DNA from 2 places in the Spirillospora sp. NPDC048823 genome. Region 1 is predicted to be linked to the other one. Evidence: riboswitches for the same ligand, from Rfam matches in the RefSeq annotation. Region 1 holds a riboswitch; the other holds the start of a gene.
What was found. A riboswitch is a leader RNA that binds a small molecule or an ion and turns the genes downstream of it on or off. The one in region 1 is predicted to bind glycine.

Region 1 (4,413 bases):
AGCGACCCGCCGAAGGCGCGGATCGAGGCGTCCAGGCAGAGCACGAACGCCGCCGTCAGCAGCAGCGTCCCGCCCATTCCCGTGACCAGCTTCTTCGGGGTCTGCAGGACGTCCACCAGCCGGGGCACCACACCGGAGAACATGCTCTTCAGCCGCGACGTGACCTCCCGCCGGACCCGCGGGACGGTCATCGCCAGCCCCGCCAGCAGCCCCAGCGACAGCACCGCGATGACGATCGTGCGGGACGGCGCGAGGTCCTGTGTCGCCTTCGTCGTCGAGCCGGTGAGGAACCCGAACAGGATCAGCAGCAGGATGTGCGTGACCAGCCCCATCAGCTGCGACGCGCCGACGCTCGCCACCGCCAGGCCGGGCCGCAGCCCCGAGCGCTGCAGGTAGCGGGTGTTGACCGCGACGCCGCCCACGGCCGCCGGCGCCACCAGCTTCACGAACGACGCGGCGACCTGGACCAGCACCGTCCGCCCCAGCGGCAGCCGCTCCGGCACGAACCCCATCAGCATGAGCGCCGCGGCCACGTAGGTGAGGGCCGCCCCGCCCAGCGCGGCCAGGGCCCAGTGCCAGCTCGCCGCGGACGCCATGGTCCCCACGTCCATGCTCGCGACCTGCGGGATGACGATGTAGGCCGCGATCGACAGCGCCACGATGCTGAAGATCGTCCGGGGCCGGAACCGTTCCAGCCTGGCCGGTGCGACCTCCGTCTCCGGCTTCAACCGGACGATCTGCTCCCGGATGCGGGTCAGCACCTCCCGGTCGTGGCGCAGCGCCGTCCGGGTCGTCCGCGACAGCGCCACCCTCTGCAGCAGCGGCACCGCGGCGGCCAGAGGCTCCTCGCCCAGCACCGACGCGGCGGTGCGGACCGCCCGCTCCGGCCCCGCCCGCAGCGCGAGCGTCGTCAGCAGCTGCGCCAGGTCGAGCCGCAGCGCCAGGTCGCCCGACGCGGTCTCCCCGGCCCGCAGGTCGGTGATGTAGGCGCGGCCGTCGCCGCCGACCACGATGGCCTCGTCCTGCAGCCGCCGGTGCGCGAGCCGGCCCGCCTGCAGCGAACGGAACTGCCGCCACACGTCCGTCAGCAGCGCGTCGGTGATCTCCTCGCCGGGGACGTCGGCGAGCCGCCGCCCCGGCACGTGCTCGAACGCCAGCAGCGCCGCCTCCGTGCCGACCTCCGACGTGCCGACCAGACGGGGGGTCCGGGCGCCCGCGGCGTCCACCGCGTACGCCATCAGCGACTCCTGCTCCAGGGACCTGCGCAGCGACCGCAGCGCCCGCCCCGTCGTCGTGGACCGCAGCCGCAGCAGCCGCCAGACGCGATACAGCACCCCCGCCGTCTGCTGGTCGCGGTCCAAGACGCGGAGTTCGAGGTCCCATTCGCCGCGGCCGCCGTGGCGGACCGGGAGACGCGCACCGCCGCCGTCCCCCTCCTCGTCCCCGTCCCCGTCCCCGTCCTCGGGACGGGGGGCGAGGACGACGCCGTACCGGCGGGTCTCCTCGGCGCCGCCGGCGGGGTCGTCCAGGCGCGCGGCCCGCTCCGGGCGCAGCCCGAGCCGTTCGAGCGCCGCGACGACCGCCGTGCCCGCGGGACGCGGGTTCGGCGTGCCGACGACGTACAGGGTGCCGTGGCCGATGGCGCGTCCGAGGAAGTAGGTGGCCGCCAGCGCGGACACCGAGGCGTAGTTGGCGGTGAGGCCGGTCAGCGCCGCCAGCCCGATCATCGTCCACGTCGCGGCCTGCCACCGGGCGCGCCCGGCCATTCCGACCGCGCTGACGAAAGCGATCACGGGGGCGATGTCGGTGTGGATGGGGGCCGTCTCCGTGCCGCCCCAGATCAGCGAGTCCAAGACGCCGCCGGGCGCCGCCCGCACCACGAGGTCGTCCAGCCCGACCGTGATCCCGAATGCGATCATGGCGGCCAGCAGCGCGATCGCGACACGCGTCCCGTCCTTGTGGAACAGCCGCTCGATGCCGAACGCGATCGGCGCGGCCAGCACGCCGAAGCTGGAGATCAGCGTGGCCAGGGACAGCAGCAGCCAGGGCGCGTGCGCGGTGCCCTCCTGGATGTCGGCGTGCAGGCCGTGCGTCGTCCCCTTCGCGAACGACACCAGCAGCATCACCGCCGCCAGGCCGGTCACCGACGCGGCGAACCTGATGGCGTCCGACGGGCGGCGGATCCGGTCGGGCTGGGCGGGCTCGTCGACGGGCACACCTGAGGCCGCGCCCTGCCTGGGACGCACCGTTCCGTCGCGGGTCTGCGTCACGCCGTACCGCCGCCCTGACCATCCGTCATCGCGATCAGCGTCCCAGAACCGGCGGCGCGCCGTCGAGCGGCCGGCGGCCGTCCGGCCGTCGTGTGTGCACCGGCAGCCCCATCTCGCGTCCCGAGGCCCCGAGGCCCGTTACCTCCCAGGTCAGACCTCCATATCCTACTCATTGGTAAGGCGGGATGCCGCCGGTCGCTCGCGCCGGGCCGGGGAGGGCCGATCCCGGGCCGCGGCTTTGGGTAGGGTTTGTCGAGGACATGCCGTCGACCCTGTGCGGGAGAGACCCCACGCCGCCAGCGTGGGGCGCCGAAGGGGCAACCTCCCCGGAACCTCTCAGGCAAAAGGACCGCTGGGCGAGGCACCTCTGGAAAGCAGGCGTCGGTCCCCGCACGCGGGGAAGGGCGTCTCACCGAAGGGGAAACCCCGCCGCGCGGGTGAAGCTCTCAGGTGCCGATGACAGAGGGGGAGACCGGCCGCCGGCCCCGCGCCGGCGGCGGATCTGAGCATCGCAGCAGCCAGGAGGCTCTCCATGACCGCCCAGTTCTTCGCCCCCGTGGCCTCGCCGCAGCACCCCCGTTCCACGTTCGCCGACCGGCATGTCGGCCCCTCCGCCGCCGACCAGGCCCGGATGCTCGCCGTGATCGGCTACTCCGGCATCGAGGCCCTCATCGACGACGCGGTGCCCGCCGCGATCCGCACGTCCAGGCCGCTGGACCTGCCGCCCGCGCTGAGCGAGCCCGCCGCGCTGGAACGGCTGCGCGAGCTCGCCGCCCGCAACACCGTCCTGACGTCCATGATCGGCCTCGGCTACCACGGCACGGTCACCCCGGCCGTCATCCTGCGCAACGTCATGGAGAACCCCGGCTGGTACACCGCCTACACCCCCTACCAGCCGGAGATATCCCAGGGGCGCCTTGAGGCCCTGCTGAACTTCCAGACCGTGGTCGCCGACCTGACGGGCCTGCCGGTCGCGAACGCGTCCATGCTGGACGAGGGAACCGCCGCCGCAGAGGCGATGGCCCTCGCCCACCGCGTCTCCAGGCGCAAGGACCCAGGGACGTTCCTGGTCGACGCCGACGCCCTCCCGCAGACGATCGACGTCGTGCGGACGCGGGCCGTCCCGCTCGGCATCGAGGTGGTCACCGCCGACCTGGCCGGCGGGCTTCCCGAGGGGGACTTCTTCGGCGTGCTGCTGCAGTACCCGGGCGCGTCCGGCGCCGTCCGCGACCTGGAGCCGGTCATCGGCCAGGCGCACGACCGCGGCGCCAGGGTCGTCGTCGCCGCCGACCTGCTCGCGCTGACGCTGCTGCGCCCGCCGGGCGAGTCCGGCGCCGACATCGCCGTGGGCTCGACGCAGCGGTTCGGCGTCCCGTACGGCTTCGGCGGCCCGCACGCCGGCTACATGGCGGTCGGCGAGGGGATCCAGCGGCAGCTCCCCGGACGGCTCGTCGGCGTGTCCGTCGACGCCGGCGGCGCCCCCGCGCACCGGCTGGCGCTGCAGACCCGCGAGCAGCACATCCGGCGCGAGAAGGCCACCAGCAACATCTGCACCGCGCAGGTCCTCCTCGCCGTCATGGCGAGCATGTACGCCGTCTACCACGGGCCGGAGGGACTCGCCGCGATCGCCCAGCGGACGCACCGCCGCGCCGCGGAGATCGCCGCGGGGCTGCGCGGCGGCGGCGTGGAGATCGTCCACGACGCGTTCTTCGACACCGTCCTCGCCCGCGTCCCCGGCCGCGCCGCGGAGGTCGTCGCCGCGGCCCGCGAGCGCGGGATCAACCTGCGTCCCGCCGGCGCCGACCACGTCGGGATCGCCTGCGACGAGACGACGCTGCCCCGGCACGTCACCGCCGTCCTGGAGGCGTTCGGCGTCCCGGCCGCCGGCGCCGCCGAGGCGGCCGAGGCGCTCCCGGACGGGCTGCGCCGCGAGAGCCCCTACCTGACCCACCCGGTCTTCCACGCGCACCGCTCCGAGACCGCGATGCTGCGCTACCTGCGCAGACTCCAGGACAAGGACATCGCCCTCGACCGCTCCATGATCCCGCTCGGTTCCTGCACGATGAAGCTGAACGCCACCGCCGAGATGGAGCCGATCACCTGGCCGGAGTTCGCGGACATCCACCCGTTCGCCCCCGTCGAC
Region 2 (4,413 bases), on a different contig from region 1:
CGGCGGCCGCTGCCATCTGGTGGACGACCCGTCGTCGATCTACGACGAGTCGCGGCGGCTGGCGGCCGAGTGCGGCGGGCACTTCATGGATCAGTTCACCTACGCCGAGCGGGCCACGGACTGGCGCGGCAACAACAACATCGCCGAGTCGATCTTCGAGCAGATGCGGCTGGAGCGGTTCCCCGAACCGTCCTGGGTGGTGGTGGGCGCGGGCACCGGCGGGACGTCCGCGACGATCGGCCGGTACGCGCGGTACCGGCGGTTCCAGACGCGGCTCGCGGTCGTCGACCCGGAGGGGTCGGCGTTCTTCGGCTCGTTCGCCGACGCGGACCCGGAGCGGACGGCGGCGGGCTCGCGGATCGAGGGTATCGGCCGTCCCCGCGTCGAGCCGTCCTTCATGCCCGCGGTGATCGACCGGATGATCCGGGTACCGGACGCGGCGTCCGTCGCGGCGATGCGCTGGACGAGCGAGGTCAGCGGCCGCGACGTCGGCGGCTCGACCGGCACCAACATGTGGGGCGCGGCGGTGCTGGTCGCGCAGATGCGGGCGGCCGGGGAACGCGGCAGCGTCGTCACGCTGATCTGCGACGGTGCCGAACGCTACACCGGCACCTACGGGTCGGACGCGTGGCTGGCCGAGCAGGGCCTGGACATAGGGCCCTACCTCGCCGCGCTGAACGGTTTCCTGAAGACCGGTGAGCTGCCCGCTACCCTGTGAAACGGACGGGGTTGACGAGGTCGGCGTAGATGAGCAGCCCGCCCATGATGATCAGCACGGCCGCCATCACGTAGGTCACCGGCAACGCCTTGGCCACGTCCACATAGCCGGGGTCGGGCCTCCGGAAGACCTTGGCGAACGCCTTCTTGATCGCCTCCAGGAGGGCGCCTGCGATGTGCCCTCCGTCCAGCGGCAGCAGCGGGACGAGGTTGAACATCCCGACCGCGAGGTTCAGCGACCCGAGCAGCATCACGAAGTAGGAGACCTTCTCGGTCCCGGTCAGGGTGTCGGACGCGGCGACGTCCCCGCCGATCCGGCTGACGCCGACGACCCCGATCGGGCCGTTCGGGTCGCGTTCCTCCCCGCCGAACGCCGCCTCCCAGATGCCGACCATCTTCTCCGGCATCCGCACCAGCGCGCCCGCGGTGCGGGCGGTGAGGTCGCCCATCGTGCTCGCGACCGCGCCGGGGCCCTGCCGCTCGACGGCGCTGGTCGGCGTGATGCCGAGGAACCCGACCTCGACGATCTTGTCCGGGTCCTCCAGGTGGTACATCCGGTTGCGGGTGATCGGGACGTTCAGCTTCACGTCCCGCCCGTCGCGCTCGACGGTCATCGGCACGGTCTGCCCGCCCGCCCCGCGGATCAGCTCCTGCAGCTGCCGGTAGTCGTCGATCTTCTGGCCGCCGAACACGACGATCTGGTCACCGGCCTGCAGCCCGACCTGCTTCGCCGGGGTCGGCGCGGCGTTCGCCGGGCACTCGGTGAGCTCGGACTGGCTCGCCGGCACCATGCATTCGGCGACCTCCCGGATCACCGGCTGCGGCTGGTTCGTGCCGATGCCCATCAGCAGGATCGCGAAGAACACCACCGCCAGCAGCAGGTTCATCGCGGGCCCGCCGGACATGATCAGCAGCTTCTGCCACCACTTCTTGCCGTAGAAGACGCGGGTCTCGTCTCCCGGCCGAACCTCCTCCAGCGCCACCCCGCGCGCGGACTCGATGAGCCCCTGGAACGGGCCGGTGCTGGCCTGCCGGATCTTCCCGGGTGCGTCTCCTTTGCGCGGTGGCAGCATCCCGATCATCCGGATGTAGCCGCCGAGCGGAATCCATTTGATCCCGTACTCGGTCTCGCCGCGGCGCCACGACCACATCGTCGGACCGAACCCGACCATGAACTGGGTGGTCCGCACCTTGAACAGCTTGGCGAACGAGAAGTGCCCGAGCTCGTGCAGCGCGATGGACACCAGGAGGCCGAAGAACAGAATCAACGCTCCAGCCAGGTATGCCATGCGGCTAGCCCCTCCGGTCGTGCACCCCGCTCACCGGGGGGTGGTCTCCAGCAACCCAACTCAGAGTACGGCACGGCTCCCGGTTTGGTTGAACCAGCGCGCAAGGCGGCCGGACGCCCTCACGGCCCCGAATTGGAACCGAGTTGCTAAGCGGCCCCCACGCCATTGGCACGCACGAGAGTATTCGCGCGCCACGCCACCTGCGCATCATGGCGGCCCCACCCCGGTCCATGGAGGTACTGCCTTGAAACGCGGTCATGTAGCGGCCCTGGCGTTGATGCTCGCCCTGGCCGGATGCGGCGGCTCCGGCGACGGCGGCGGGGCCGCCGAGTCACCCGGCCCTTCGTCCTCGTCGTCCGGCAAGGGGACGACGGTCCTGCCCACCCCGCCCGGGCAGTCGAAGGCGGCCAAGGCGTTCAACGACTGCATGCGCAAGCAGGGCGTTGAGCTGCCCAGCCCGAACCCGACCGCCACACCGGCCGAGAAGGAGATCAAGAAGCGCATGACAGCCCTGCGCGCGTGCATGAAGGCCCTGTCGTCGTCCCCGCCCGCCCAGCCGCGCTGAATCCGGCGGTATCGGACGCACGCAGAGGAATGCAATACTGGCGCAGCCGATGATCCCGTGCGGGAGAGTCCCTTGCAGCCGGTGAGGGACGCCGAAGGAGCAAATCCTCCCCGGAACCTCTCAGGCACCATGGACCGCACGGGTACGGCGACCTCTGGAAAGCGGGGGCCCGGGTCCCCCGCCGAAGGTGAAAGCCCGCCCCGGTGGCGGGTGAATCTCTCAGGCGCCGATGACAGAGGGGGAGGCACCGAGCCGACCGGTGCGCGAGTGGGACGATGGACCATACGCGCCCGCGACGAAGGAGCCGAACCGATGTCCGCCGACCCGACCGCGAAGAAGACGCCGCTGCACGACGTCCACCAGGACCTCGGCGCGAACCTCGTCGATTTCGCCGGCTACCTGATGCCGCTGCGCTACGCGAGCGAGACCGCCGAGCACCAGGCCGTCCGCACCGGCGCGGGGCTGTTCGACCTGTCGCACATGGGGGAGATCTTCGTCTCCGGGCCGGGCGCGGGCGCGGCGCTCGACTTCGCGCTGGTCGGCAGTCTCGCGTCGATGCCGGTGGGCAAGGCCCGCTACACGGTGGTCTGCGGGCAGGACGGCGGCGTCCTGGACGACGTGATCGTCTACCGGCTCGCCGACGCCACCTGGATGGTCGTCGCGAACGCCGCCAACACGGGCGTCGTCCGGGAGGCGCTGACCGAACGGGCAGCGGCCTTCGAGGCGGCCGTCGAGGACCGTTCCGGCACCTACGGGCTGATCGCCCTGCAGGGTCCCCGTTCCCAGGAAATTCTCGAAGGGTTCACCGACGCCGCCGTCGCCGACCTCAAGTACTACGCGGTCGTCGCCGGGCGGGTCGCGGGCGTCGACGCCCTCATCGCGCGCACCGGGTACACGGGCGAGGACGGCTTCGAGCTGTTCGTCGACGCGTCCGACGCCGTCGCGCTGTGGAAGGCGCTCGCCGGGGTGGACGGCGTCGTCCCCGCCGGGCTGTCCGCGCGCGACACGCTCCGTCTCGAAGCGGGCATGCCGCTGTACGGCAACGAGCTGACGGCCGAGACGACGCCGTTCGAGGCGGGCCTCGGCCGGATCGTGAAGCTGGACAAGCCGGGCGACTTCGTTGGAAAGACCGCCTTGGCGGCGCTGGCGCAGACCCCGCCCGGCCGTAGGCTCGTGGGACTGGTCGCGCGCGGGCGTCGCGCGCCGCGAAAGGGGTATCAGGTCGTCACGTCGGGCGGCACGCCGTGCGGGGTCGTGACGAGCGGCGCCCCGTCGCCCACACTGGGCACGCCGATCGCCTTGGCGTACCTCGACAGCGGCGCCGAGGAGACGGACCTCGCGGTGGACGTCCGCGGCCGGCACGAGCCGGTGGACGTGGTCGCCCTCCCGTTCTACAAGCGTTCCTAGAAGAGAAGGTGTGAGGGTGCGGGGGTCACCCCCACAGTGACACCCCACCATGACCAGAAAGAAGTGATCGTGAGCGTTCCGGAGCAGCTCCGCTACAGCGAAGAGCACGAGTGGGTGTCCGGCCTCGGTGGCGAGGACGGCATCGTCACCATCGGCATCACCGCGCACGCCGCCGACGCCCTCGGGGAGATCGTCTACCTCGAACTGCAGCCGTCCGAGGGCGACGCCGTCGAGGCGGGCGAGCCCTGCGGCGAGATCGAGTCGACCAAGTCCGTCAGCGACATCTACTCCCCCGTCAGCGGCGAGATCACCGCGATCAACAGCGCGGTGGTGGACGAGCCCAAGGTCATCAACGACGACCCGTACGGCGAGGGCTGGATCTTCAAGGTCCGCATCTCCGACGAGCCGGGCGACCTGCTCGACTCCGTCGCCTAC

Region 2: linked by a shared signal. The riboswitch ahead of gcvT (glycine cleavage system aminomethyltransferase GcvT) and the one ahead of gcvP (aminomethyl-transferring glycine dehydrogenase) in region 1 are both predicted to bind glycine.

What each region holds. Positions count from the first base shown of each region.
Region 1 is NZ_JBICUT010000008.1:44,554-48,966, reverse strand. It holds gene ACGFK0_RS19765 (YbhN family protein) at 1-2,270, opposite strand, end outside; glycine riboswitch at 2,538-2,632, shown strand; glycine riboswitch at 2,633-2,740, shown strand; gene gcvP (aminomethyl-transferring glycine dehydrogenase) at 2,803-4,413, shown strand, end outside.
Region 2 is NZ_JBICUT010000011.1:117,676-122,088, reverse strand. It holds gene ACGFK0_RS24620 (PLP-dependent cysteine synthase family protein) at 1-718, shown strand, start outside; gene ACGFK0_RS24615 (M50 family metallopeptidase) at 708-2,006, opposite strand; gene ACGFK0_RS24610 (hypothetical protein) at 2,251-2,571, shown strand; glycine riboswitch at 2,622-2,718, shown strand; gene gcvT (glycine cleavage system aminomethyltransferase GcvT) at 2,884-3,978, shown strand; gene gcvH (glycine cleavage system protein GcvH) at 4,048-4,413, shown strand, end outside.